4 regions of the Nocardioides houyundeii genome follow, and region 1 is predicted to be linked to each of the others. Evidence: predicted binding sites of a transcription regulator. Region 1 holds the regulator's gene; each other region holds the start of a gene.

Region 1 (7,007 bases):
TTCACGCTCCAGAAGTCGGGGAACTCCACGCCGCGCTGCTCGAAGACGGTGTCGCCCGTCTTCCAGTTGGTCTGGACGACGTCGCGCCGCTCCCAGGTGATGGCGTCGTAGGGGTGGGTGCCTTCGGTGCTGAAGACGCGTTGCATCTTCAGACCACCCTTGTTCACCGTCTCGGTCATGAATTCTCCTCAGTCACTGCTGCGTCGTTGCATCGGTCTCTGCTGTGGTGCGCCCGGCACGCCGCTTCCCCACGACGTGCCGGGCAGTATCTGGTCAGCCCGTGGGCTGAGGTGCGGTGGCTGAGCGCTCTGCGCGCAGCCACTCGATCTCGTTGGCGAAGTCCTCTGCGCTCTCGAAGGCGCGGTAGACGGAGGCGAACCGCAGGTACGCCACCTCGTCCAGCTCGCGGAGCGGGCTCAGGATCGCGAGCCCGACCTCGTGGGCGGGCACCTCGGCGTACCCCTCGCTGCGCAGTGCGTCCTCGACCGCCTGCCCCAGGCAGGCGAGCTGGTCCTCGGTGACGGGCCGGCCCTTGCAGGCCTTGCGCACACCCTGGATCGCCTTCTCCCGGGTGAAGGGTTCGGTGGCACCAGAACGCTTGAGCACCATCAGCTGCATGAGCTCGACGGTGCTGAAGCGCTTGCCGCACTCCTGGCAGGTACGACGGCGGCGGATCTGACCACCGTCGTCGGAGACGCGGGAGTCGAGCACCCGGGTGTCGGTGTGACGGCAGTAGGGGCAGTGCATGTCGGGTGTCTCCTCTCGGCCCGGTGTGGCGTCATCCGGGCACAGCAGTAAAACCCTGCTCTCAGGGTTAACGCCTGTGGATGACGGCCTGTTTCCTGTGGATGAAACTGTCTGTGCTGTGGGCGAACCACCCGGTCCCTGTGGACTAGATGTGGAGAACCACAACGGTGTAACTACTAGATGTAGTGGTAACCGTACGTCCCTGGCACAACGCTTGGCAAGCGGAACCGCCTTTCTGGGGCCACGGGTTTCCGACGCCCGAGCGCCTTCTGACAAACGTGCAGGTCAGACCCAATATCGGGTAGGAAAATCGGTCTGGACCGCGCCGGGCAACAGGTACCGACCTCGCTGGCCGGGCCTGACACAATGGCCGGCGTGGCGACGGGCAAGCGGGCAGGATCGAGACGGGCAACACCTTCCTCGACGCGTTCTGCCTCGTCCATCGACCCGAAGGTCGTGGGGTACGCCGGGGGATCACCGCCTGCGTCGTCGCGTGGGGGTACCTGGTGTACGCCGCCATCGACTTCGGCAGCGCCGCCAGGTCGGGCAGTGGCGGCGGCTGGGCACTGTTGGTGCTCGCCTCCATCGGCGCCGCGGCCTGTCTCTTCGTGGGCCTGATGCTCGCCACTCGCCTGTCGTCGGCACTGGGCTTCAGCTCCTCGCCGAACAAGCCGGCGCCGAGCGACCCTGCGACGACCCCGGCCGACACCATCGAGATGACTGCGGAGCCGCCGAAACCGGCCGCACCTCGCCCGCCGGGCGGAAGGCGGATCTCTCGCAAGTAGCGAATTCAAGGGGCGGGCTCAGCGCGTGAGCCCGCCCCTCGTCTTCCCCTATCCACCGCTCGGGGTCGAAGCGAGCGGTGGAAGCTATTCAGTTGTGGATCCATGGGGCCGCGCGGGCGCGCAGCACGGGTCAGTCAGCGAGCGGGATGCGCAGCTTCTGCCCCAGGGTGAGCATCCCGGAGTCGAGCGCGTTCAACCGCTTGATCTCCGACATCACGCTGGGAACGTCGCCGTCGACGGCGATCTCCGACGCGATCCCCCACAGGGTGTCCCCCTGGCCCACCATCACGACCTCGGTGGGTGCCGGCGTGCCAGCCTCGTCCGTCGCGACCGAGCGGGAACCGAAGAAGACCCCGGCGACCAGCACGGTCAGCAGGATCGCGGCCACCACGACCACTCGCCCACGACGCGTCAGGCGCACACCCGTGGACCCCGGCGCCTGACGGGCTGCCACAGGCAGGTCACGACCGAGGCGAAGCTCGCGAGTGGGGTTCAGCGTCATGGTGCTCATGGGGACCTCCGGGGGAAGTGTTCAGCCGGTTGGCTTGTGTTGATCTCATGTCTAGTGATCTCCGCCGACAGTCCTGATCTGCTGGACTACGAGGAGTCGATCAGACGTTCGATCGAACACATGTACGAAGTTAGAGCACATGTTCGAATGAATCAAGCATCTGTGCGAACAAGTGTTCGAGCGTGTCGCGGCCCCCCACGACCCCTCGACGTGCTCGAAGCGCGCCCGGTTCTCACGCGCTGAGCGCAGATGCTCCGCGAAAGCGGGGAAAATGCACCACAAAGCCGGCGTTGCCCAGCGGATCACCTCGATGTCATCAGTTTGAGGCATGCAACTGTCTAGGCAGCCCCCCTAGCGTCTCCCGCATGCGAGACACGCTGACCACGCCGATGGCGATCATCGAGGCAGACCTCGAAGCTCTCCAGCAGGCCATGTCCCTCTCCCCCGTCTTCCAGACCACTCACGAGCCGGACGCACTCCTGTACTGGTCGCACCTGCCTCTTCCCGCGGGCAACGTGATCACGCACGCGCGCATCTCGGCGCGTGACGTGCCGACCCGCGTCCCAGCGCTCCTGGGGCCCTACCTCGAGCGCGGACTCCCGTTCCGGTGGGTCACCACCCCCAAGACCACCACCCCGGCGCTGGAGGCAGCCCTGGCGCAGGCCGGCATGGTGCCTCGCGAGAGCCCGGCGATGTACCTGGCGCTGCAGGAGACCGTCGATCCCGGGACCCCGGACGACGTCTACATCGACGTCGCCTGGCCCGACCACCTCGAACCCGTCAGCTCCATCCTGTTCTCCGGCTTCGGCCTACCCCGAGGCACTGAGGCCGAGCACCTGCAGTTCCTCGACACCCTCGACCCTGCCGACACCCAGTTCTTCATCGCCCGGAGCCTGGTCACCGGCGAACCGCTGGGCGCCAGCACCATGCACCGCCGCGGCACCAGCGTGATGCTGGCCAACGTCAGCACCAGCGAGCACGCCCGGGGCCGGGGCATCGCGAAGGCCCTGTGCGCCACCATGCTCAACCGAGCCGCGCACACCGAGGCGCTGACCGCCACCGTGCTCTCCAACGACGAGGGCTACCAGGTGTACGTCGACCTGGGCTTCCGCACCAAGTTCAACGTGGTGACCTGGGAGTGGCACCCGCAGACCTGAGGCAACCAGAGCCGAGGCAACACGCCGTTCGAACAGGTGTTTGAACTCCGGTCCGGTGCCGACTACGGTGAGACCACCGAGATCGCACCACACCAGGAGGACACCGGATGGCCAACCCGCGCGAGACCAAGGGCAAGGTCGTGGCCCTGCCCGACGGCCCTCCCGACGCCACCGGCCTCACCCCGCGGCAGCAGCGGGTGCTCTCCACCATCAAGGACGCGATCGAGCAGCGTGGATACCCGCCGAGCATGCGCGAGATCGGCCAGGCGGTCGGCCTCACCAGCTCCAGCAGCGTGGCCCACCAGCTCAAGGTGCTGGAGGAGAAGGGCTTCCTCAAGCGCGACCCCAACCGGCCCCGGGCTCTCGAGGTGTTCCTGCCCGAGGTGATGGCGGCCCGTCGCGCCATGAGCAGCGACGAGGAGACGATCTTCGACCCCACCGGTGTCGGCGACGCCGCGCCGGCCGCCCGCTACGTGCCGGTCGTCGGTCGGATCGCCGCCGGTGGCCCGATCCTGGCCGAGGAGCGCGTCGAGGACGTCTTCCCGCTCCCGCAGCAGCTGGTGGGCGACGGCACGCTCTTCCTGCTCGAGGTCTCCGGTGACTCGATGATCGACGCCGCGATCTGCAACGGCGACTACGTCGTGATCCGGCAGCAGCCCGAAGCCTCCAACGGCGAGATCGTCGCCGCCATGATCGACGGTGAGGCCACGGTCAAGACGTTCCAGCGCAAGGACGGCCAGGTCTGGCTGCTCCCCCACAACGACGCCTACGAGCCGATCGACGGGACCCACGCCACCATCCTGGGCAAGGTCACCGCGGTCCTGCGACGGGTCTGAGCCAGGGGCCCTCGCCACTCCGGAGACGAGGCGGCGGGTCGTGTAATCTCACGGCGGTGCGACGAAGCCGACGAGATGCCGAACCCGCCGACCTCTCCTCCGAGCAGTTCCGCACCAAGCCTGACGACCGGTTCAAGCTGACCGACGAGAGCCAGACGCTCCTCAAGGAACTGGACCGCCACAGCGGCGCGTCCCGCCGCCTCTCCCCGTTGAGCTACAACCTCACCGTGGGCCACGAGCACCGGTTCATCTGGTTCCGAGTGGCCAAGGTGGCCACCCGCACGATCCGCCACCACTTCACCACCCATGGGGTGCCCCTGGACGTGGACCACGCGATGCGGATCCGCTATCCCATCGACGTGTTCGAGGACTACTTCAAGTTCGCCTTCGTCCGCGATCCGCTGGACCGGTTCGTCTCGGCCTGGCACAACAAGGTCGTGGACATGAACTACTTCCACTTCGACGAGCCCACGCACCGCAAGATGCAGGACGTCGAGGAGTTCGCCCGCTGGGTGGCCGACCAGGACCTCGGCCAGGTGCCGGGCACCGACCAGCACCTCGCGCTGCAGACCCGGCTCATCGACCTCAGCCAGGTCGACTTCGTGGGACGTCTGGAGACCTTCGACGAGGACTTCGCCGAGGTCTGCCGCCGCGTCGGCGCACCGGCGGTGCCGACGGTGGCCCAGAACCAGACCGGCTCCCCTGGCAGCACCCGTGAGGTCTCCGACTCGCTGCGCAGCATGGTCGAGGCGATGTACCGGCGGGACTACCAGATCCTCGGCTACTGACCCGAGCCGCCGGCCAGTCGGGTCAGCGCCTTGCGCACCACCTGCGGGTCGGTCGTGGTCCACATCGGCGGCAGGCTCGCCTTGAGGAAGCCGCCGTACCGCGCGGTGGCCAACCGGGGGTCCAGCACCGCGACCACGCCGCGGTCGGTGGTGGTGCGGATCAGCCGCCCCGCACCCTGGGCCAGCAGCAAGGCGGCGTGGGTGGCCGCAACCTGCATGAAGCCGTTGCCCCCGGCCTTGTCGGCCGCGCGCTGCCGAGCACTCATCAGGGGATCGTCGGGCCGCGGGAACGGGATCCGGTCGATCAGCACCAGCTGGCAGGTCTCGCCGGGCACGTCGAGGCCCTGCCAGAGGCTGAGCGTGCCGAAGAGAATCGTGTGCGGGTCCTCCACGAACTGCCGCGCCAGCTCCGGCAGCTGCGCCTCGCCCTGGGCCAGGGTGGTCAGGTGCGGCAGCCGCTCGCGCACCGCCTCGGCGGCGGTCTCGGCGGCCCGCCGTGAGGAGAACAGCCCCAGCGTGCGTCCCTCGGCCGCGTCGATCAGCTCCACGATCTCGTCGAGCTGGGCCTTGCCCAGCCCGTCGCGTCCCGGCGGCGGCAGGTGGCGGGCGACGTACAGGATGCCCTGGCGCCCGTAGTCGAACGGCGACCCCACGTCGAGGCCCTGCCACGGCAGCGCACCCTCGGCCTCGACCTCGGGCGCACCGGTGTCGATCCGCTCGGACGGCTTGAGCCCGACGCTGCCCGCGACGGTGTTGAAGTCGCCCCCCAGCATCAGCGTGGCCGAGGTGAAGACCACGGTCTTGTCGGTCAGCAGCCGGTCCCGCATCTGGCCCCACACCTGCAGCGGCGCGATCGCCAGCCGGGCGGGGATCCGGTCCCGGGCCTCGTTGAGCCACATCACGTCGGAGTCCTTGCCCGCCGCCATCCGCTCGGCGGTGGCGAAGACCTCCTGGGCCATGCCCTTGGCCTGGGTGCGGGCAGCGTCCACGTCGCCGCCCTCCTCCTTGCCGAAGGCCGAGGCCAGCGCCCGCGCCGCGTCGCGCACCAGCACCAGGGCGTCGGAGAGCTGGTCGGTGCGCTGGTCGATCCGACCCGGGGGCGTCATCGCCAGCGCGTCCGCCAGCGCGTCCGCCGCGTCCGCCAGGTCGTCGGCGGGACTGTTGGCGCCGCCCCGATCCGCGACGTACTTGTTGGCCCGACGCGCGGCCCGCTCCACGTCGTTGACCGCCAGCTCGTCCGTCGCGGCCTGGGTGACCCGGGCGGTGAGCTCGTGGGCCTCGTCGATCACCACCACGTCGTAGTCGGGGATCATCGGGACCCCCTCGATGGCGTCGATGGCCAGCAACGAGTGGTTGGTGACGATCAGGTGCGACTTGTGGGCCTTCTCCTTGGCGCGCTCGGCGAAGCACTCGGCGGCGAAGGCGCAGCGCGCGGCGCCGAGGCACTCGCGGTGGTTCACGCTGACCTGGCGCCACAGGCGGTCGTTGTGCCGCGGCGCGTTGTCCCGCTCGCCGGTGCCGCCGTTCTCGACCTCCTCCTCGGCCCAGGCCCGCAGCTTGAGCACCTCGGCACCCATCGTGCCCTCGGGCACGTCCACCAGGACGCCCTGGTCGTCCGGGACGCCCTCGCGGATGCGGTGCAGGCAGGCGTAGTTCGAACGACCCTTGAGCACGGCGTACGACGCGTCGAGCCGGTCGCCGACCGCCTCCACCAGCCGCGGGATGTCCCGCTCCACCAGCTGGTGCTGCAGCGCCAGGGTGGCGGTGGCCACCACGACGCGCTGCCCGTGCAGCAGGCTCGGGACCAGGTAGGCCAGCGACTTCCCGGTGCCGGTGCCGGCCTGGACCAGCAGGTGCCGGCCGTCGTGCATGGCCGTGGAGACGGCCTGAGCCATCTGCACCTGCCCCGCGCGCTCCTGACCGCCGAGCGCCGTGACCGCAGCGCCGAGCACCTCGGTCACCCGGGAGGTGTCGTGGGGCTCCTTCTCAACGGGGACATCAGGCACCCGAGCACACTATCCCTGCCTGCCGACAGCTCAGATGACGGCGCCGGAGTCGTCGGGCGCGCGCTCGACGCGCACCTTCTTCTCCTTGGTCATCGGCCACTTCTCCTGCAGGTAGGTGACCATCGGGGTGGCGGTGAAGACCGAGCTGTAGGTACCGACGATCAGACCGACCAGCAG
Region 2 (7,007 bases), 1.7 Mb from region 1:
AAGGCGGCACTGGTGGTCACCGTCTCCCACGCCGTGGACGTGGGGCGCGCCGCGGAGCTGATGCGTCGCGTGGTGCCCTCGGTCCACGTGGACGAGCCGGCCCGCCGGCTCACCGCGCCCGCCCAGGGCTTGGGAGACATCACCGAGGTGGCCGCCGTCTTCGACACCAGCGGCATCGAGCTCGACGACCTCGGACTGCAGCGGCCGAGCCTGGACGACGTGTTCCTGCACCTGACGGGGCGGCGTGCCGAGGACGGCGACGCCGACTCCGGCGAGGAGTCCGAGCTGGAGGAGGTGTCCGCATGAGCACCGAGACCGTGCGCCCCGCTGCAGGACCGCCTTCGTTGGAGCGTCCGCAGATCCACCAGACCAACCTGTTGCAGCAGTCCCTGGCCATCACCCGGCGCAACCTGATCCACATCAAGCGGATGCCCGAGATGCTGATGGACGTCACCGTGCAGCCGGTCATGTTCGTGCTGCTCTTCGCCTACGTCTTCGGTGGGGCCATCGCGGTGCAGGGGGCCTCGTCCGGCTACCGCGAGTGGCTGCTGGGCGGGATCATGGGACAGACGATCGCGTTCGCCTCCTTCATCGTGGCCGTCGGCCTGACCGCTGACATCGACAAGGGCATCGTGGACCGGATGCGGTCCCTGCCGATCCATCCCTCAGCGGTGCTGGTCGGGCGCAGCCTGTCCTCGCTGATCCACTCCAGCCTGGGCATCGTGGTGATGTCGCTGACCGGGCTCATCGTGGGCTGGCGGATCCGAGGCTCCTTCCTGGACGCGGTGCTGGCCTACGCACTGCTGTTGCTGTGGGGCTTCGCGATGGTCTGGGTCGGCATCCTGGCCGGGTCCTCCCTGCGCTCGGTGGAGGCGGTGAACGGCGTCATGTTCACCACGATCTTCCCGCTCACCTTCCTCTCCAACGCGTTCGCGCCGACCGAGGAGATGACCCCGTTCCTGCGCACCGTCGCGGAGTGGAACCCGGTGTCCTCCCTGGTGCAGGCGGTGCGTGAGCTGTGGGGGAACACTGCCGCCGCCCCGGCGGACGCAGCGCTGCCGCTGCAGCACCCCGTGCTGGCCACGCTCATCTGGACCGTGGCGCTCACCGCGGTGCTGGCGCCGCTGTCGTTGCGTGCCTTCCGCAAGCGGACGCAGCAGTAGTCGCTCGTCCGCTACCCCGGCGACGAGCAGCAGAGCGAGGATCGAGGATCGAGGGAGAGCACGAGATGACGACGACGCTGTTGCTGGTGGGGACCCGCAAGGGCCTGTGGATCGGCACCTCCGACGAAGCCCGTCGCGACTGGTCGTGGACGGGTCCGCACTTCCCCATGGAGGAGGTCTACTCGGTCCTGCTCGACGGCAGGGGCGTTCGCCCGCGGCTGTTCGCCGGCTGCTCGTCGAGCTGGTTCGGCCCGCAGGTCAGACGCTCGGACGACCTCGGGCAGACCTGGGAGGAGACCCCGAACGGCGCGGTCCGCTTCCCCGAGGACACCGGGGCGGCGCTGGAGCGGGTGTGGCAGCTGGTGCCCGGGGTGGAGGACGGGGTGATCTGGGCTGGCACCGAGCCGGGCGCCGTATTCCGCTCCGAGGACCGGGGGGAGAGGTTCGAGCTGGTGCGCGGGCTCTGGGAGCATCCCCAGCGGTCCGAGTGGGGAGAGGGCTTCGGAGGCCAGGCGTTCCACACGATCCTTCCCCACCCGAGCGACCCGGGGTCCGTGCTGGCCGCGATCTCGACCGGCGGGGTCTACCGCTCCGTGGACGGGGGAGCGAAGTGGGCTCCGGCGAACCAGGGGATCAAGGCCGAGTTCATGCCGGGGGACCGGCACTTCCCCGAGTTCGGGCAGTGCGTCCACAAGGTCGCGCGCGACCCGGTCGACCCCGCGAGGCTCTTCCTGCAGAACCACGGCGGGGTCTACCGCTCGGACGACGAGGGGGACTCCTGGGAGTACATCGCCGACGGGCTCCCCTCGGAGTTCGGGTTCGCGATGGTCACGCACCCGCGCAAGCCCGCCACCGCCTTCGTCTTCCCGATCGCCGATGCCGGCGCGCGGTGGCCCGTGGACGGTCACGCCCGGGTGTTCCGCACTGCCGACGGGGGAGACTCGTGGACCGAGCTGGGGTCCGGGTCCCTGCCAGACGCATACTTCGCCGCCGTGATGCGTGACGCGATGTGCGCCGACACCCTCGACCCGGCTGGGCTCTACTTCGGCGGTCGCAACGGGGCCGTCTGGGCCTCCGCCGACGAGGGGGAGACCTGGCAGGAGGTGCACAAGGACCTGCCCGACGTGCTGGTCGTCCGGGCAGCGGTGCTCGACTGAGCTGTCGGTTCGCCTGCGAGGTGACCGGTGCTCGGCAGTGGCCGCTCCTATCGTCTGCGGTGGAAGCGGTGCTCGCCGCCAGGGTGCTGGCGTAGGTCCCAGCCCGGGTCGTGGGCCCGACGATGATGGTGTCCACACGACGGAAGCCCGTTGCCCAGATCGGTCCGCCCGCCTTTGGACCACGCCAACCGGTGGTGGTGGATCTCGCACCAGGAGAACGGGCGCTCACACCCCGCGACCGCACACGAGTCATGGACCAGCGAGAGCGCCCGGCGTTGCGCGGTGGTGTGCAACCTGCGTTCTCGGCCCAGGTCCAGCGGTTCGGACCGTCCCCCCAGCACCGCCGAGACCAGCCCCGCCTCGCACGCCAACCGCCGGGCCTCACCGGCGGTGACCCGCACCCCGGACTCCAGCCGGGCCGCCCCGAGCCCGTCCAACAACCCCGCCAGGTCCACCGTGACCAGCACCGAGGCGGTCGCTGCGGCGTGCCCGGTGCTGGGCAGGTGCTCGATCAGCTCACACCATGCCTGCCCCTGCAGCTCGGGGAACGACACACTCTCCCCCACCCCCGCAGCGGTCTCATCGACCACCGGAGCCCCGGTCCTGTCCCGGCCCACCCGCCGCGGGCTGGTCAACCGGCCCAGCACCGTGTCCAACAACGACCCGTGCAGCTCCGGGACCCGGAACCGCCCCGACCACGTCCCGTCCCCGTTGTCATGCAACGACAGGTACGTCTCCACCTCGGCGCCCTTGCATTCCCGGGTCAACATCGCCTGCTCGTGCTCATCGGCCAACCCCGGGTCCACGGGGTCGAACATCCGCCGCGCCGCCTGCCGCAACCTCTTGGCGTTCATGCCCCGCCCCGACCGGGTCCCCTCCCCGGTGGCCTTGCCCACCAACACCTCCTCCGCGGTCGCGAGCTGCCCGGACGTGGCGCGGGCCGGGGCCTGCTCCGCAGCGTTCACGATCACCCGCACCTGATCGGCCCGCAGCCGGCCCGCCGCGAACGCCTCCCGCGTGACGGCGTACTTGGTCGCCAACAGCTCCCCCAACCGCACCCCCGCGGCCTGCGAGGCCCGCGTCGAGCCCAACAACCCCGCCCACCAGGCATCGGTCGCCGTCGCCGCCCCACCATGGACCGGGTCCTCGGCCACCCGCCGCGCCTGCGCCTCGGCGGAGAGCGCCAACCGCAACGCCGTGGCCTGAGACTCCAACCCCGCCACCTGCTCCAACGCCGCCGACAGCTCCCCGGTCCCCAACAACCCCGCCGACAGCGTCCCCGCCGCCGCCACACCCCGCCGCGCATCCGCCAACGCATCCACCACCAGAGACCCCCCAGGGGCCACCCCCGGCTCCCTGCACCGCGCTCGCTGTCATGCCTCCAGCCAACCGAAGCCCACCGACAACCAACGCTCTGGATCTCACATGACGGGACACTAAACAAAACTGTGTTCGATCGAGTCCGTGGCCCGACCAGTGAGGCGCTCCGGCACAATTCCCCCATGGAGCCGACGTACGACGCGACCGGAGGTGGGTCCGGGAAGGTCCTCGTGACCCGCATCGCGCCCCAGGGGTGGAAGCGTCTGCGAGACGTCCGCCTGGCAGCCCTGGCCGAGTCCCCGGAGATGTTCGGCTCGAGCCTGGCCAGGGAGCAGGGGTTCGACGAGGCGGAGTGGCGCCGACGAGCCGCACGCCCGGCCACCTTCCTGGCGTGCCGGGACGGGCTCGACGTCGGCATCGCTGGTGCCTACGAGCTCGACGGGGACTGGCGCCTGGCGGGCATGTGGATCGCCCCGAGCGTGCGTGGCACGGGTGTGGTCGAGGCCCTCGTCGACGCCTGTGAGTCCGTGGTGCGAGAGGCCGGGGCGACGACCGTGGCTCTCGGGGTGATGGCGGACAACTCTCGGGCCGGGACGCTTACCAGCGACTGGGCTACCGGTTCACCGGGGAGCGGAGGCATGTCCGCGACGGCCGGGACGAGCTGACCATGGCCAAGACGCTGCCTCCGGCGGCGCAGCCCTGAGACCAGCAGGAGGCGTGTCGTCGTCAAGACGTAGCCTTGCCGCCATGACCTCGTCCGACCAGACCGACCAGCAGACCGCCGCAAAGCCCGACATGAAGCCCCGTTCCCGGGACGTCACGGACGGGCTCGAGAAGGCCGCCGCGCGCGGCATGCTCCGCGCGGTCGGGATGGGTGACGACGACTGGGTCAAGCCGCAGATCGGCGTCGCCTCGAGCTGGAACGAGATCACCCCCTGCAACCTCTCCCTCGACCGCCTGGCCAAGGCCGTCAAGAACGGCGTGCACGCCGCCGGCGGGTACCCGTTGGAGTTCGGCACGATCTCGGTCTCGGACGGCATCTCGATGGGCCACGAGGGGATGCACTTCTCCCTGGTGAGCCGCGAGGTGATCGCGGACTCGGTGGAGACGGTGATGATGGCCGAGCGCCTCGACGGCTCGGTGCTGCTGGCCGGCTGTGACAAGTCGCTCCCCGGCATGCTGATGGCCGCGGCTCGCCTCGACCTCGCGAGCGTCTTCCTCTACGCCGGCTCCACGATGCCGGGCCAGGTCGACGGCAACGACGTCACGATCATCGACGCCTTCGAGGCGGTCGGTGCCTGCCTGGCCGGCAAGATCACCCGCGAGGAGGTGGACCGCATCGAGAGGGCGATCTGCCCCGGCGAGGGTGCCTGCGGTGGCATGTACACCGCCAACACCATGGCCAGCGTCGCCGAGGCCCTGGGCATGAGCCTGCCCGGCAGCGCAGCCCCGCCCGCGGTGGACCGCCGTCGCGACGGCTTCGCGCACCGCTCCGGCGAGGCCGTGGTCGAGATGCTGCGCCAGGGGATCACGGCCCGGCAGATCCTGACGAAGCCCGCCTTCGAGAACGCCATCGCCGTGGTGATGGCGCTCGGCGGCTCGACCAACGCGGTCCTGCACCTGCTCGCCATCGCCCGCGAGGCCGACGTCGACCTGACGCTGGACGACTTCAACCGGATCGGCTCCAAGGTCCCGCACATCGGCGACCTGAAGCCCTTCGGCCGCTTCGTGATGACCGACGTCGACAAGATCGGCGGCATCCCGGTGGTCATGAAGGCGCTGCTCGACGCCGGTCTGATGCACGGGGACACCCTCACCGTCACCGGGAAGACGATGGCGGAGAACCTCGAGGCGCTGGCGCCCAAGGGCCTGGACGGCGAGGTGCTCCGCGCGTTCGAGAAGCCCATCCACGCCACCGGCGGCATCACCGTCCTCAAGGGCTCCCTGGCGCCCGAGGGGGCCGTGGTCAAGAGCGCCGGGTTCGACGACACCACCTTCACCGGGACCGCTCGCGTCTTCGACGGGGAGCGGGCGGCGCTCGACGCGCTCACCGAGGGGGCCATCAAGGCGGGTGACGTGGTGGTGATCCGCTACGAGGGACCCAAGGGCGGCCCCGGCATGCGCGAGATGCTCGCGATCACCGGTGCCATCAAGGGTGCAGGGCTCGGCAAGGACGTGCTGCTGATCACCGACGGCCGCTTCTCCGGCGGTACGACGGGACTCTGCGTGGGCCACATCGCGCCGGAGGCTGCCGACGGCGGCCCCATCGCGTTCGTGCGCGACGGCGACCCGATCACCCTCGACGTCGCCAACGCCACCCTCGAGGTGCAGATCGACGACCTCGAGGCACGCCGGGACGGCTGGGTCCCCAACCCGCCCAAGTACACCCGCGGCGTCCTGGGCAAGTACGCCAAGGTCGTGCAGTCCGCCGCGCACGGCGCGGTCACGAGCTGACGCGGACGGCGTGGGCAAGGTCTACCAGGGGATCGACGGGCGCCTGCGGGCGTTCGTCGAGGCCCAGTCGGTCTTCTTCGTGGCCACCGCCCCCTCGGGGGACGACGGTCACGTCAATGTCTCGCCCAAGGGGCTGGCCGGCACGTTCGCCGTCGTCGACGAGCACACCGTCGCCTACCTGGACCTGACCGCGAGCGGGGCGGAGACGATCGCCCATGTCCGGCAGAACGGGCGGATCACCCTGATGTTCTGCTCGTTCGAGCGGACACCCAACGTGGTCCGGCTGCACGGTCGGGGCCGGGTGGTCAGCTGCTACGACGACGACTTCGCGGAGTGGGCGGCGCTCTTCGACCCCAACCCGCACGCTCGCGCGGTCATCGTCGTCGAGGTGCAGCGGGTCAGCGACTCCTGCGGCTACGCGCTGCCGCTGATGAGCCTGGATGCCGAGCGAGACCTGCTCACCCCCAACATGGACAGACGCGGACCTGCGGGCGTGGTCGCCTACCGCCGGAAGAAGAACGCCACCAGCCTCGACGGCCTGACGGCGTTCGACGACGACCCGGACCCGGTGAGAGCTGAATGATCGGCAGGTGAGTGCCGCCTGCGGCTAGGGTCTGCAGCATGACTCGGGGGAACCGCCTGACCAGGTCCGTGATCGCCGTACCGCTGCTGGCCGGAGCCTTGGCCCTGGCCTCGCTGGCGCCGCTGGGCGCAGCGGCGCAGCCTGCGGCAGGGGCCGCCACGGCCCAGCCCACCGCGGCCCAGCCCGCCGCGGCGCCGACGGGCGAGCGCTCGTCGGCCCGCACCACGGCGCTCCCGGGCGGGGGTCGCAAGGTCTTCGGCCGCAAGCGCTTCCTGGTGGCCTACTACGGCACCGCCGCCACCGGCGCCCTCGGCGTGCTCGGGGAGACCG
Region 3 (7,007 bases), 910 kb from region 1:
TTGTCCAACGTGGACTCCAGCGGCACCAGGCGTCCGTTGACCCGGGCCCCGATCGTGCGGTGGCCGACCTCGGTGTGCACCGCGTAGGCGAAGTCGACCGGGGTGGCCGCCGCGGGCAGGGCGATCACGTCCCCGCGCGGGGTGAAGACGTAGACCTCCGCGCGGTTCATCTCGAAGCGCAGCGACTCCAGGAACTCGCCCGGATCCTCGACGTCGCTCTGCCAGTCCATGAGCTGACGCAGCCAGGCCATGTCGTCCATGTCGCCGGCGCGGTCGGTGTCCACCCCGTTGCGGGTGTCCTCCTTGTACTTCCAGTGGGCCGCGACGCCGTACTCCGCGCGGCGGTGCATCGCGAAGGTGCGGATCTGCACCTCCACCGGCTTGCCGGCCGGGCCGATCACGGTGGTGTGCAGCGACTGGTACATGTTGAACTTCGGCATCGCCACGTAGTCCTTGAACCGCCCCAGCACCGGGTTCCAGCGCGAGTGCAGCACCCCGAGGACGGAGTAGCACTCGCGGTCCTCCTCCACCAGGACGCGGATGCCCACCAGGTCGTAGATGTCGGAGAACTCCCGGCCACCCACGATCATCTTCTGGTAGATCGAGTAGTAGTGCTTGGGCCGGCCGCTGACCTTGGCCTTGATCCGCGAGTCCTTCAGGTCGTCCTTGACCTGGTCGATGACCTGGGCCAGGAACTGGTCGCGGGACGGCGCCCGCTCGGCGACCATCCGCACGATCTCGTCGTAGATCTTGGGGTGCAGGGTGGCGAACGCCAGGTCCTCCAGCTCCCACTTGAGGGTGTTCATGCCCAGCCGGTGGGCCAGCGGCGCGTAGATGTCCAGGGTCTCGCGGGCGGTGCGCTCCTGGCTGGCCTGCGGGACGTAGCGCAGGGTGCGCATGTTGTGCAGCCGGTCGGCGAGCTTGATGACCAGCACGCGGATGTCGCGAGCCATCGCCACGATCATCTTGCGGATCGTCTCGGCCTGCGCGGCGTCGCCGTACTTGACCTTGTCGAGCTTGGTGACCCCGTCGACAAGCACCGCGACCTCGTCACCGAACTCGGCGCGCAGCTCGTCCAGCGTGTACGGCGTGTCCTCGACCGTGTCGTGCAGCAGGGCCGCGACCAGGGTCGGCTCGGTCATGCCGATGTCGGCCAGGATCGTGGCGACCGCCAGCGGGTGGGTGATGTAGGGATCACCGCTCTTGCGCATCTGGCTGCCGTGCTTCTGCTCGGCCACCAGGTAGGCCCGCTCCAGCAGCGCCAGGTCCGCCTTGGGGTGGTTGGCGCGCACCGCACGGAACAGCGGCTCCAGCACCGGGTTGCCGGGCTGGCTGGTGCGGGTGCCGATCCGAGCCAGGCGGGCCCGCATCGAGCGCGCCGATACCGGGACCTCCGAGGCGCGCTCCTGCTCGGGGGCCTGGGCGCTTTCCTCGGTCATCGCACCAGTCTAGTCACGGCTCAGATGGTCAGCAGGGCGGTGCAGGGAAGGTCGCTGACCAGGCCCCGTCCCTCCAGGAAGCCGATCTCCATGAGCACCGCCAACCCGGTCACGGTGCCACCGCAGGTCTCCACCAACCGGCGGGTGGCGGCCGCCGTGCCCCCGGTGGCCAGCACGTCGTCGACCAGCAGCACCCGGTCACCTGGCGCCACGGCGTCGTGGTGCAGCTCCAGGGTGGCCTCGCCGTACTCCAGGGCGAAGGACTCGGCGTGCGCCCCGCGGGGCAGCTTGCCCGCCTTGCGCACCGGCACGAACCCCGCGCCCAGGGCGAGCGCGACGGGGGCGGCGAGGATGAACCCCCGGGCCTCCATGCCCACGACCTTGTCGACGACCGGCCGGCCGTCCGCGTCCCGTCCGGCCTGCGCCAGGGCGGTCACGACCGCCTGGAAGGCGGCGTGGTCGGCCAGCACCGGGGTGATGTCCTTGAAGACCACGCCCGGCGTGGGGAAGTCCTGGACGTCGACGACCAGCTTGTCCAGGGCGCTACGGGCGCGCAGGATCTCCGGGGTCTCCACGGCGCTCACACCTCGGGGGTGGTCGGCTCAGTGCCGGTGTCGGCGCTGGTGCCGGTGTCGGCGCTGGTCGACTCGACCGCTGCCACCGCACCACGAGCCACCGAGACGACGACGCCGGGAGCGATCTCCGCCGAGACCCGGTCGTCCTGCACGGCACTGAGGGTGGCGAAGATGCCAGAGCTCAGCAGCACCCGGTCACCGGGCTTCAGCTGGGACTGCAGCCCGGCGATCGCCTTCTGCCGGCGCGACGCGGGACGCACGATCAGCAGCCAGAAGACCAAGGCGATCGCTGCCAGTGACAGCCACGAGACGTACTGCTCCAACGTGCTCAACCCTCTTCAAACTCAGTGTCAGGGAGGCCGACCTCCAGGCCGGCCACGAAGCACGAGTCTACGCAGGGGTCATTCGTCGAACAGCACCTCGTCCTGGCCCGCACCGGCCGGCGGGGTGAGACCGAGGTGCACCCAGGCGGCCGCGGTCGCGACCCGCCCGCGCGGGGTCCGGGCCAGGAAGCCGTTGCGCACCAGGAAGGGTTCGGCCACCTCCTCCACGGTCTCGCGCTCCTCCCCCACGGCCACAGCCAGGGTGGAGAGCCCCACCGGACCTCCGGCGAAGCGCCGGCAGAGCACGTCGATCACGGCGCGGTCCAGCCGGTCCAGGCCCAGCTCGTCGACCTCGTAGAGCTCCAGCGCCACCCGGGCCACCTCGCGCGAGAGCACCCCGTCGGCGCGGACCTGGGCGTAGTCGCGCACCCGGCGCAGCAGCCGGTTGGCGATCCGCGGGGTGCCACGGGAGCGGGACGCGATCTCCGCCGAGCCACCCTCGGTCAGGTTCACCCCGAGCAGCCCCGCGGAGCGGTGCACGATCAGGTCGAGCTCGTGCGGCTCGTAGAACTCCAGGTGGGCGGTGAACCCGAACCGGTCGCGCAGCGGCCCGGGCAGCAGCCCGGCCCGGGTGGTGGCTCCCACCAGGGTGAACGGCGGGATCTCCAGCGGGATCGCCGTCGCGCCGGGCCCCTTGCCGATGATCACGTCGACCCGGAAGTCCTCCATGGCCATGTAGAGCATCTCCTCGGCGGGCCGGGACATGCGGTGGATCTCGTCCACGAAGAGCACATCGCCCTCGTTCACCCCGCTCAGGATGGCGGCCAGGTCCCCGGCGTGGGTGATCGCCGGTCCGCTGGTGAGCCGCAGCGGTGTGGACATCTCCGCCGCGATGATCATCGCGAGCGTGGTCTTGCCCAAGCCGGGCGGTCCCGAGAGCAGCACGTGGTCGGGTGCCCGGCCCCGCTGCCGAGCCGCCTCCAGCACCAGGCCGAGCTGGTCCCGCACGCGGGTCTGCCCGACCACCTCGTCCAGGGTGCGGGGACGCAGCGCCGCCTCGATGGTCCGCTCGTCCCCCTCGGCCTCGGCGGCGGTCAGCGACTGCAGGTGCCGCTCCTCGCTGGCGGCCAGCAGCTCCTCGGGGTCCACCTCAGGCCTTGCTCAGCGTCTGGAGGGCGGCCCGCATGAGGCGTCCCACGTCGGGCTGGGCGCCGGCCTCGTCGGAGACCGCCTCGACGGCCTTGTCGGCCTCCTTGGCCGACCAGCCGAGACCGAGCAGGCCCTGGTGGACCTGGTCCCGCCAGGGCTGGGCCGCGCTGACGCCGCCGGCCGCGGCGCCGGAGCCCGTGGGCGCGCCGATGCGGTCCCGGAGCTCGAGGATGATCCGCTGCGCGCCCTTCTGACCGATTCCCGGCACCCGCGTCAGCGTCTTGACGTCGTCGGAGGAGATGGCGCGGCGCAGGTCGTCCGGGGTCAGCACCGCGAGCATGGCCTGGGCGACCTTGGGGCCCACGCCGGAGGCGGTCTGCACCAGCTCGAAGCAGCCCTTCTCGTCGTCGTCGAGGAAGCCGAACAACGTCATGGAGTCCTCGCGCACCACCATGGAGGTGGGCAGCGTGGACTCGTGGCCGGGGCGCAGGGTGGCCAGGGTGCCGGGGGTGCACATCAGCTCCAGGCCGACGCCCCCCACCTCGAGGACCGCGGACAGTGGCGTGACGGCGGCGACCCGGCCGCGGACGAAGGCGATCAACGCAGACTCCTGGAGCTCGTGGTGACGGACCGGACGCGGGCGGCCTGCCTGGCCACCGCCTCCTCGAGGCGGGACTGGGCGCCACCGCGCCAGATGTGGGTGATGGCCAGGGCCAGGGCGTCGGCGGCGTCCGCCGGCTTGGGCGGGGCGCTCAGCCGCAGGATGCGCGTCACCATGGCACCGACCTGGGCCTTGTCGGCGCGACCGCTGCCCGAGACCGCCGCCTTGACCTCGCTGGGAGTGTGGAGGGCCACCGGGAGACCCCGGCGCGCCGCGGCCACCAGCGCGATGCCGCTGGCCTGGGCGGTGCCCATGATGGTGCTGGAGTCGGAGCGGGCGAAGACCCGCTCGACGGCGACGGCGTCGGGGGCGTACTCGTCGAGCCAGGCGTCGATGCCCTTCTCGATGGTGACCAGGCGCAGCGCCACGGGCTGGTCGGCACTGGTGCGGATCACGTTGACGTCGATCAGGCTCAGCGGCCGGCCGACCTCGCCCTCGACCATGCCGATTCCGCACCGGGTCAGGCCGGGGTCAATCCCCAGGACACGCATGAGCCACCTTTTTCGTCGAACGTGTGTTCGCACGACACGCTATCCCCCGACGAGGGACCGATCCACCCGCGACACGCGCGGGGCGCAGGCCTCAGTCCTCGAGCTCGGCCAGCACCTCGTCGGGCACGTCCACGTTGGTGAACACGTTCTGCACGTCGTCGAGGTCCTCCAGCGCGTCGACCAGCTTGAAGACCTTGGGGGCAGCCTCGGCGTCCACCGGGATCTCCAGGCTGGCCACAAACTCCACGTCGGCGGAGTCGTAGTCGATGCCCGCGGCCTGGAGCGCCGTGCGCACCTGCACCACGTCGGTGGCCTCGGACTGCACCTGGAAGGACTCGTCCAGGTCGTTCACGTCCTCGGCCCCGGCGTCCAGCGTCGCCTCCAGGAGGTCGTCCTCGGTCACCTCACGGGACTCCTGGCTCTTGGGCACCGTCACCACGCCCTTGCGGGTGAACAGCCGCGACACCGAGCCGGGATCCGCCATCGTGCCGCCGTTGCGGGTGACCGCGGTGCGGACCTCCATCGCGGCGCGGTTGCGGTTGTCGGTCAGGCACTCGACCAGCAGGGCGACGCCCTGGGGGCCGTAGACCTCGTACATGATCGTGGAGTACTCAGCGCCGCCCGCCTCCGCACCGGAGCCGCGCTTGACGGCGCGGTCGATGTTGTCGTTGGGGACCGAGGACTTCTTCGCCTTCTGGACCGCGTCGTAGAGCGTGGGGTTGCCGGAGAGGTCGCCGCCGCCCATCTTCGCCGCGACCTCGATGTTCTTGATCAGCTTGGCGAACAGCTTGCCGCGCTTGGCATCGACGGCCGCCTTCTTGTGCTTGGTGGTCGCCCATTTGGAGTGGCCAGACATCAGTCCCTCTTCTGCTCGCTGCGATGGTCTGCGGGGTCAAGCCCGGCGCACCGCGTCCACGAACAATCCGTGGACGCGCCCGTCGCCACCCACCTCGGGGTGGAACGACGTGGCCAGCACCGAACCCTGCCGGACGGCCACGATCCTACCCACGGCGTCCCGGCTCGCGTCGGGGGCCGTTTGCACCCGCGCCAGCACCTCGACCGCGGGGCCTGCCTGCTCCACCCAGGGAGCCCGGATGAACACCGCGTGGACCGGGTCCTGGAGCCCCGCGAGGTCCAGGTCCTGCTCGAAGCTCTCGGCCTGGCGCCCGAAGGCGTTGCGCCGCACGGTGACGTCGAGCCCGCCGATGCTCACCTGGTCGCGGGTGCCTGCCTCGATCCGGTCGGCGAGCAGGATCATCCCCGCGCAGGTGCCGAGGACGGGCATCCCCTCCGCGATCCGCGCGCGCAGCGGCTCCATCAGGCCGAAGGTCACCGCGAGCTTCGCCATCGTCGTGGACTCCCCTCCCGGCAGCACCAGGCCGTGGCACGCCGCCAGCTCCTCGGGGCGGCGTACCCGCACCGCGCGGACGCCGAGGGACCCCAGGGTGGCCAGGTGCTCGCGCACGTCGCCCTGGAGGGCGAACACCCCGATCGTGGGCGCCGCGGTCACGGCCGCGCCTGCCAGGTCACCGAGAGCAGCAGCCGGCCGCGCTCGAAGGCCGCCGGCACCTGGTGGCGGGCCAGCACCCTCAGCACCCCGGACAGCAGGTCGTCGCCCGGCACCGCGTCGGTGAGGTCGGGGTGGCACAGGGTGACCTCGAGCACCCCGTGGTCCAGGGAGTGCCACACGTCGGGGTGGGTGAACCACAGGACGCCGCGCAGCTCACCGGGGTCGAGGTCTCGTCCCGCGGCGGCGCGGTCGGCCACCCCGGCCCGGACCGCCACCCCGCGGTTGCGCAGATCGGTCAGCGCGCTGACCAGCCGGTCGTGACCGGTGACCTCCGGCCACCGTGCTGCCTCGGCGCGCAGCGCGGCGGTCTCCGCGGCGATCCACGCCCGGGCCAGCACCTGGGGATCGGTCCCCGGGAGCTCGACCTCGATCGCCTCGACCAGCTCGGCGAGCACGGTCTCGGGTGGGTGCAGCCCGGTGCGCACCTGGAGCCGGGCCAGGTGGCGCAGGCCGTCCTCGGCGCGGCGTCTGGCGTCGGGTTCGGTCACCAGCCGCGCTCGGAGAGCCGGTGCGACTGGGGCAGCTCGTCGACGTTGATGCCCACCATCGCCTCGCCGAGGCCGCGGGAGACCTTCGCGACCACGCTGGGGTCGTCGTAGAACGTGGTGGCCTGGACGATCGCCTCCGCGCGCTGCTCGGGGTTGCCGGACTTGAAGATCCCCGACCCCACGAACACCCCCTCGGCACCCAGCTGCATCATCATCGCCGCGTCCGCCGGCGTGGCGATGCCCCCGGCGGTGAACAGCACGACCGGCAGCTTGCCGGCCTCGGCGACCTCCCGGACCAGCTCGTACGGCGC
Region 4 (7,007 bases), 280 kb from region 1:
AAGTTCGACCGCCTGGAGATCCAGCACTTCTTCGAGGTCTACAAGGACCTCGAGCCCGGCAAGTCCGTCGAAGGTGCCGACTGGGTCGGTCGCGAGGAGGCGATCGCCGAGGTGCACGCCTCGTTCGAGCGCTTCAAGACCGAGGGACACGGGAACGACGTGGCCAACCTCGCCGACGACAGCCTGGGCGAGCACGCCTGACGCACGCCCACCAGCACGCGACGCGGACGCCCTGACTCGTACGAGTCAGGGCGTTCGTGGCTTCACCGTGTTCGCGCTCGCCCGTCGGCCAGTCAGCCGAGCACAGTCGCCGCTGAGCCGCCAGCATCGCCTCGAGCTGCGCGAAGTCGTTCGAGAACACCACCACCTCCGCGACCGGCTGACTCCAGGTGGCCTCCGGTATCACCACCACCCTGCGCCACCTGTCGCGTGCTCCGGCTCCCCCGGCGCGCACTCCCAGCCGCGGCCTGACCCGCGCGGAGTGCGGCGCATGCGGATGCTCGTGGGGCTGGACGCTGAGCGCGGTCACTGCTCTGCAGGCCCCAGCATCAGCACGATCTCGGATCTCGGTTACTTGGTGAGCTCAAATTCGGCATAACCGGGTGGCTCGTGCAGCGGCATGTGACGATGCGGCGCATGCCGACCTGCCAAATGTGCGGACGCTCTGCCGAGAGCCACGACCGCCATGTGCGTTTCCGCTTGCCTGACCCGGTTCTACGACTTCCCGAGCAAGAGCGCACCGCCGGCATCTGGATGTCCGAGCCAGACCCCGAACGCGCGGTGATGATGGAGGTGCCGGCACTAGGCGCTTATGTTCGAGCGCTTCTCCCGGTTCGACTCACGGGAGGCCACACCGTCACCTTCGGCCTCTGGGTAGAGGTTCATCCCGATGACCTCAACGGGGCATTGGATGTCTGGTGGGCACCGGAGTACCGCGACTTGCACCTGCACGGTCATCTGGCGAACGCACTCCCGACCTGGGGGGTCTTCGGAGTGCCTGTCTCGTTGGCAGTGACAGACCCGGACGCCACGCCGTATTGCGTGGACAGCGAGGACGAGGAGCTGCGCTCAGTCATTGCGAATGAGTGGGATCACGAGATCGTCTTGGCCGCTCTGCCCGATTGAGGGTCATCGGCACCGGCAGATCCGTGCGTCCCTCGCGGGGGTAAGACTCAACCAATCAAGCTGCTCGAACGGGGGCCGCGATCCGACGCGCGGGTGGCTATCTCGCATCTCCAGGCGATCTTCTAGCGGTTCGCCCGCGAGTTGTCCGTTAACGGGATCCGGTCTCAAGCCGCCCCGGGGATTGCACCCGGACCAGCAGATTCCGCTGCAGGACCAGACGTGGAACGAGTAGGACAGGGGCTCCTTCGACTCCCACAGCGGCTGCTTGTTCCATTGACCCAGGACCGGTCAGCGGCAGGGCGTTCGTTCGTCAGTCGCGCGAGAGGGAGATGCCGAGCGCTGTGCCAGCGGCAATGATGCATACCGATCCGATGCCTGCCAGCGCGTAGAAGGCGCCGAGCACGAGTTCTGGGTCAGCGCTATTCGCCTCGCCGCCTCGCACAAAGCCCGCGATGAACAACGTGAGCGCACCCAAGAGGGCCAGGCAGAGAAAGCGTCGCATAGCGCGAACCTTCCCACGACGCCTGTCGTGACCACCCCATCCAAGGGCGCGCGTGTCACGGGCGGGTCCGTCCTTTGACGGGATCCCGGTCGCAGGCCGTTACGGGGATTGCACCCGCAACGAATAGACCTCGATGCCCGACCCGCAGTCGGGCGTGCCATACGGGCACTTCAGCTCGATCGAGGCCGGGAACCCCCAGACGGGGTCGTACTCGATCTCGTACGAGTCGACCCAGTCCTCCGATCGGCCGCGCTCCGCCCGGGCGAAGATGTCTTCCATGGTGGGCACCTTCTCGAGATCGGCCGATCCCTGTCCGCACTGTTCGTCTCCCAGGTGGTTCACACCGGTGACCACCCCGTCCGTCACCGCGATCCGCACCGGACAGGACCAGCACATGCCGCTGCAGGAGGAGACGTGGAACGAGTAGGACCGGGGCTCCTTCGACTCCCACAGGGCCAGCGCCTCATCGTGCGCGCGGCCGGCCGACCAGTCGGGCCAGGCAACCCACAAGACGGCCGTGGCGACGCCGACGGCTGTGGTGGCAACGAGTGCGGTGGTGGTTCTGCGGCTTCGATTCACGTGCGTGGGACGGCAGCAAGCTGTGCTGGGTTCCAGACGGACTCGAGGCAGCGGGACCACCCGCCGGATAGGGGTACCCGACAGCGCGTACGTGAGGACGCACTCAACGCGGCATGTCCGGAGGTTGCCTCCGGCAGGATGACTGCATGACTGAGAACGGTGACGTGACCATCACCCTGACCTCCGATGAAGCGCTCGTGCTTTTCGAACTACTGCACCGCTGGGAGGATGCCGAACAGGTGACTGCGCCTCAGCACAAGAGCGAACAGGTGGCCCTGTGGAGCCTGTCCGCATTGTTGGAGCGGGAACTGCGAGAGCCCTTCGATCCCCGATACAACCACCTCGTAGCAGCGGCGAGGGAGCGACTGACACCGCCCGAGTAAGTCCGCTCATCGGCAGGTCCGGTAGACACAGCCGGTCCAGTCTCGTCCGCAAATGGGACACACCCACTTAGCCATCCGGCCGGCAGTAGCCAACGTCCGCTATCTGCGCCGGCTATAGCGGACGTTGCCATTGGGCAGGCGTTGGTGCAGGTAGCGGTCGTCGTGGATGCGGTGGTGGTGGAAGGAGCAGAGCAGGAGCGCATTGTCGAGGTCACTGGCGCCTTCCCGGGACCAGGGGACCAGGTGGTGCGCCTCGCACCAGGTGGCCGGGATCGTGCACCCGTCGGCGCGGCACTGCTGGTCCCTGAGCGCCAAGGCCCTGCGCTGGGCAGGGGAGAAGAGCCGGGCGGTGCGGCCCAGGTCGAGCGGCTCGGACTTCGTGCCGAGGACTGCCGGGACGAGGTCGGCGGTGCACGCCAAGCGCCGGGCCTGCGCGGCGCTGATGGTCTCCCCGCCGGCCAGGGTGCCCACGCCCAGACCTTTCAGCAGGTCGGACAGGTCGATGGTGATGACCAGCTGGGTGGCGGTGCCGCCGTGCAGCGGCAGTCGCGAGGGGTCGAGTCCTTCCAGGAGGGAGCAGAACGCCTGTCCGAGCCGCAGGTCGTAGGGCACCGACTCCCCGGTGGCGTCGCCCGCCGTCCCGCGAGGGTTGGTGAAGGCCTCCAGAGTGGTGACCAGACGGGTGGCGACGTGGGCGGGGACGCGTGCCTTCACCAGCGTGGTGCCGTCGCCCAGGTCGCGGGTGCTCAGGGACGTGACCCGACGGGCATGCCGGTCCTGGTCGGCCAGTCTCCGGCCCTCGGCATCCTCGTCGAGGTGCGGGGCGATGACGTGCAGGATCCGAGCGCCGAGCCGGGCCAGCTCACGAGGCCCGAATACGGCGGCCTGCTCGAGCAGGTGGGCCTGTGCCAAGGCGAGGACCTCGGCACGTCTGTCCGCGGTCACCGGCGGCGCCACCCGAGCGTCGGCAGCCAGGTCGCCCATCGTGCGGTCGAGGTCGCCGAGCGCCCGTGCGATCACGTGCCCCTGGTCGGTGTTCACCGCGCCGGTCTGCAGCGCGGCGCCCAGGTCGTGCCACCGCTCGTCGCAGTCCCGCGCGAGGCGCTGCAACCGGCGGTGATGGGCTCGGTCCCGCCGAGTGCGGTGGGTCATCCAGGACGCCACGTCACGGTGCCCCTCGGCGGCCGCCACCTCGCCGGAGGCCGCGATGACCCGGGTCTGCAGCGCCGTCACCCGCGACGTCAACCGGTCCAGGAGCAGCAACGCCTCGCGCTGGGCGGCCACGCCCATGAACATCGGGTCGAGCGCGGCCACCTCGTCCAGGGCCCGGTCGATGACCGCCGCGCACCCCAGGATGGGGTGGGACTCTTCGGGGGTCACGGACCAGCTCATGACCAGAATCTACGCTCGACCTCCGACAGTTCTGACCAATATTCGAGCAGACGTTCGGACGCAAGAAGGGGACCTTCCCTAGCAGCTGCCGCGCCCTAGGATGCGCCGCGCTCAGTGGTCTGCGACAGGATGATGCCCATGCGCCACGTGACCGACAGCGAACGTCGGCGTCGGCTCGCCCGCCGCCACGCGCTGGCACCTGGCCATCGCGTCGAGAGCGCTGAGGCAGCGACGCGAGCCATGACGGTCCTGCATGCCACGGAGTCGCCGAGCGTCTACCTCTCCCTCTGGGCCCGCGTCGACGGGCTCAGGGTCGAGGACGTCGACCGTGCGCTGTACCAGGACCGCACCCTGGTCAAGCAGGTCGCGATGCGTCGCACCCTGTTCGTCTTCCCCCGGGACCTGCTGCCCGCAGCCTGGGGAAGCGCATCGGCGCGGGTGGCCGCCGCCCATCGGGTCCGTCTCGCCAAGGACGCCCAGCTCGGCGGGCTCACCGAGGACGGTGCCGCCTGGGTCGAGGCCGCCGAGAGGGCCGCGCTCGCCCAGCTCGCGGACGGTGTCGAGCGCTCCGCGCAACGGCTCCGCGAGGAGGTGCCGGCGCTCGCCGGCCGGATCGAGATGTCGCCGGGCAAGTCGTACGGCGGCAACAACCCGATCGCACCGAGACTGCTCACCCAGCTCGGGGTGGAGGCGAAGATCGTCCGGGGCCACAACGGCGGCCACTGGCGCACCAACCGGCCACAGTGGACCACGATGGCAGCCTGGCTCGGCGAGGTGCCCGCACCGGCCACGGAGCGAGAGGGGTACGCCGAGCTGGTTCGGCGCTGGCTCGCGACGTTCGGTCCCGGCACTGAGGCCGATCTGGTGTGGTGGCTGGGCTCGACGAAGTCGGCTCTGCGCGCCGCCCTCGCCGACGTGGCCGCGGTCGAGGTCGGGCTGGACGGCGGTGGCACCGGCTGGGTGCTGCCCGACGACCTCGAACCGGAGCCAGACGTCGAGCCCTGGGGTGCGCTGCTGCCGGTGCTCGACCCGACGGTGATGGGCTGGAAGGAACGGAGCTTCTACCTCGGCACGCACGGACCGCTGTTGTTCGACACCAACGGCAACGCGGGGACGACCGTCTGGCTGGACGGCCGGATCGTGGGCTGCTGGGTGCAGGACCCGGACGGCGTCGTGGTGATCAACCTGCTTGAGGACGTCGGCGCCGACACCCGCACCGCGCTGGATCGGGAGGCGGAACGGCTCACCACCTGGCTCGAGGGCCACCGGGTGAGCACTGTCTATCCGTCCAGCGCAATGAAGGAGACGTTGGTTTCCTGACCGCGAGAGTCAGCCGTCGACGCCCGCAGCCTCGTGCGCCAGCAGCTCCTCCGAGCGCAGCACCACCCGCGGGATCGCGAACGCGTCCACCAGGTCGACCGCGATCGGCCGGACCTTGCGGCACAGTGCGTTGACCTCCTTGGTGATCGCCTTGGAGCGGGAGATGCTGAGCCGACCGTGCTCCATGAACCACGCCCGGTCGGCCTCGATGGTGGTCAGCGCGAAGAGGTCGCAGAGCAGGTTGAGCGCGACCTTGTTGTCCCCGTCCGGCAGCGCCGCCGTCTTGTCGACGAAGGCCTCCAGCACCAGTCGCTCCACGTGCGCGCGCGCCGCGGCGATGACGTGGTCCTGGACCTCGGAGAAGACGTTGCCCGGGTTGCCGCCGCCCGCCACGCCGGCCCGGATCCGGCGGGCCACCCCGCCCAGCATGTGCTCCTCGCGGAAGCGCAGCATCGCCAGCTGGTAGTTCGGGTCGAGCAGGCCGGCCTCCTGGTCCCACTCGTCCCCGCCGGGCAGGACGTCCTTGATCCGCTCCAGCAGCTTGTGCACCGCGGTCTTCTCCAGCACGGTCTCCACCGCGAGCCCGGCGACGAAGCGCACCATGCCGAACTGGTCCATCTCCTCGAACTCGCCGGAGTAGTCGGTGAGCAGGCCCTTGGCCACCAGCTGCAGCAGCACGTGGTTGTCGCCCTCGAAGGTGGTGAAGACGTCCGTGTCGGCCTTGAGCGCCTGGAAGCGGTTGGTGGAGAGATAGCCGGCGCCGCCGCAGGCCTCGCGGCACTCCTGGATGGTGCGGGTCGCGTGCCAGGTGCCGAGCGCCTTGGTGCCGGCGGCCGCGGACTCCAGCTTGCGCCGGGCCTCCTCGTTGTCGGTGATGCCGGAGAAGACGTCGTGCAGCTGTCCGGCCACCACCTCCTGGGCGAAGTGCATCGCGTAGGTGCGGGCCAGCAGCGGCAGCAGCCGGCGCTGGTGCATGCCGTAGTCCAGGAGCAGCTGCTCGGTCCCCGGGTCGGCAGCCTCGAACTGGCGACGCTGGTCGCCGTACCGGATGGCGATGGCCATCGCGACCTTGGCCGCGTTGATGGCGGCGCCGCCGACCGAGACCCGGCCCTGGACCAGGGTGCCGAGCATGGTGAAGAACCGCCGGTTGGCGCTCTCGATGGGGCTGGAGTACACCCCTTCGGGGCTGACGTCGGCGAACCGGTTGAGCAGGTTGGTGCGCGGGATGCGCACGCGATCGAACCAGAAGCGGCCGTTGTCGACGCCATTGAGGCCCATCTTGGGCCCGCAGTCCTCGATGCGCACGCCGGGCGCCGGCCGGCCGTCGACGCGGACCGGTACGACGAACGCGTGCACCCCGTGGGAGGTCCCGGCCACCTCGAGCTGGGCGAAGACCACCGCGAGCTCGGCGTGCCTGGCCGCGTTGCCGATGTAGTCCTTGCGCGCGGACTCGGTGGGGGTGTCGATGACGAACTCGTCGGTCTCGGGGTCGAAGCGTGCGGTCGTCTTCAGCGCCTGCACGTTGGACCCGTGGCCGGTCTCGGTCATCGCGAACGAGCCCATCAGCTCACCGGAGACGATGCCTGCCATCCACGCGTCGTGGTGCGCCTCGGTGCCGAGCTGGAGGATCGCGCCGCCGAAGAGACCGAACTGCACGCCCACCTTGACCAGCACCGACAGGTCGCCCAGGCCGAGCGTCTCGAACG

The links. Region 1 encodes LexA, which represses DNA repair genes until DNA is damaged. Its sites were predicted from a motif close to TCGAACANNTGTTCGA; they were not measured.
Region 2: a site for LexA is predicted at 3,761-3,776, ahead of C0R66_RS06285 (DUF222 domain-containing protein). Genes of this name have one in related genera too.
Region 3: a site for LexA is predicted at 4,654-4,669, ahead of ruvC (crossover junction endodeoxyribonuclease RuvC). Genes of this name have one in related genera too.
Region 4: a site for LexA is predicted at 4,024-4,039, ahead of C0R66_RS16015 (HNH endonuclease signature motif containing protein). Genes of this name have one in related genera too.

The regions. Positions count from the first base shown of each region.
Region 1 covers NZ_CP025581.1:3,044,896-3,051,902, forward strand. Annotated here, with positions in the region: gene C0R66_RS14550 (vitamin B12-dependent ribonucleotide reductase) at 1-179, opposite strand, end outside; gene nrdR (transcriptional regulator NrdR) at 274-747, opposite strand; gene C0R66_RS14560 (hypothetical protein) at 1,254-1,532, shown strand; gene C0R66_RS14565 (LysM peptidoglycan-binding domain-containing protein) at 1,663-2,043, opposite strand; gene C0R66_RS14570 (GNAT family N-acetyltransferase) at 2,409-3,200, shown strand; gene lexA (transcriptional repressor LexA) at 3,308-4,036, shown strand; gene C0R66_RS14580 (sulfotransferase family protein) at 4,093-4,824, shown strand; gene C0R66_RS14585 (ATP-dependent DNA helicase) at 4,818-6,830, opposite strand; gene secD (protein translocase subunit SecD) at 6,861-7,007, opposite strand, start outside.
Region 2 covers NZ_CP025581.1:1,301,225-1,308,231, forward strand. Annotated here, with positions in the region: gene C0R66_RS06270 (ATP-binding cassette domain-containing protein) at 1-306, shown strand, start outside; gene C0R66_RS06275 (ABC transporter permease) at 303-1,163, shown strand; gene C0R66_RS06280 (WD40/YVTN/BNR-like repeat-containing protein) at 1,229-2,320, shown strand; gene C0R66_RS06285 (DUF222 domain-containing protein) at 2,368-3,666, opposite strand; gene C0R66_RS06290 (GNAT family N-acetyltransferase) at 3,823-4,305, shown strand; gene ilvD (dihydroxy-acid dehydratase) at 4,388-6,094, shown strand; gene C0R66_RS06300 (pyridoxamine 5'-phosphate oxidase family protein) at 6,105-6,677, shown strand; gene C0R66_RS06305 (hypothetical protein) at 6,716-7,007, shown strand, end outside.
Region 3 covers NZ_CP025581.1:2,132,869-2,139,875, forward strand. Annotated here, with positions in the region: gene C0R66_RS10250 (RelA/SpoT family protein) at 1-1,370, opposite strand, end outside; gene C0R66_RS10255 (adenine phosphoribosyltransferase) at 1,460-1,999, opposite strand; gene yajC (preprotein translocase subunit YajC) at 2,020-2,337, opposite strand; gene ruvB (Holliday junction branch migration DNA helicase RuvB) at 2,416-3,444, opposite strand; gene ruvA (Holliday junction branch migration protein RuvA) at 3,488-4,087, opposite strand; gene ruvC (crossover junction endodeoxyribonuclease RuvC) at 4,084-4,629, opposite strand; gene C0R66_RS10280 (YebC/PmpR family DNA-binding transcriptional regulator) at 4,730-5,494, opposite strand; gene pdxT (pyridoxal 5'-phosphate synthase glutaminase subunit PdxT) at 5,531-6,148, opposite strand; gene C0R66_RS10290 (DUF6891 domain-containing protein) at 6,145-6,696, opposite strand; gene pdxS (pyridoxal 5'-phosphate synthase lyase subunit PdxS) at 6,693-7,007, opposite strand, start outside.
Region 4 covers NZ_CP025581.1:3,321,079-3,328,085, forward strand. Annotated here, with positions in the region: gene C0R66_RS15990 (inorganic diphosphatase) at 1-201, shown strand, start outside; gene C0R66_RS15995 (DUF2199 domain-containing protein) at 637-1,125, shown strand; gene C0R66_RS16000 (hypothetical protein) at 1,436-1,627, opposite strand; gene C0R66_RS19650 (DUF6174 domain-containing protein) at 1,727-2,266, opposite strand; gene C0R66_RS16010 (hypothetical protein) at 2,353-2,589, shown strand; gene C0R66_RS16015 (HNH endonuclease signature motif containing protein) at 2,689-3,981, opposite strand; gene C0R66_RS16020 (winged helix DNA-binding domain-containing protein) at 4,120-5,301, shown strand; gene C0R66_RS16025 (acyl-CoA dehydrogenase family protein) at 5,311-7,007, opposite strand, start outside.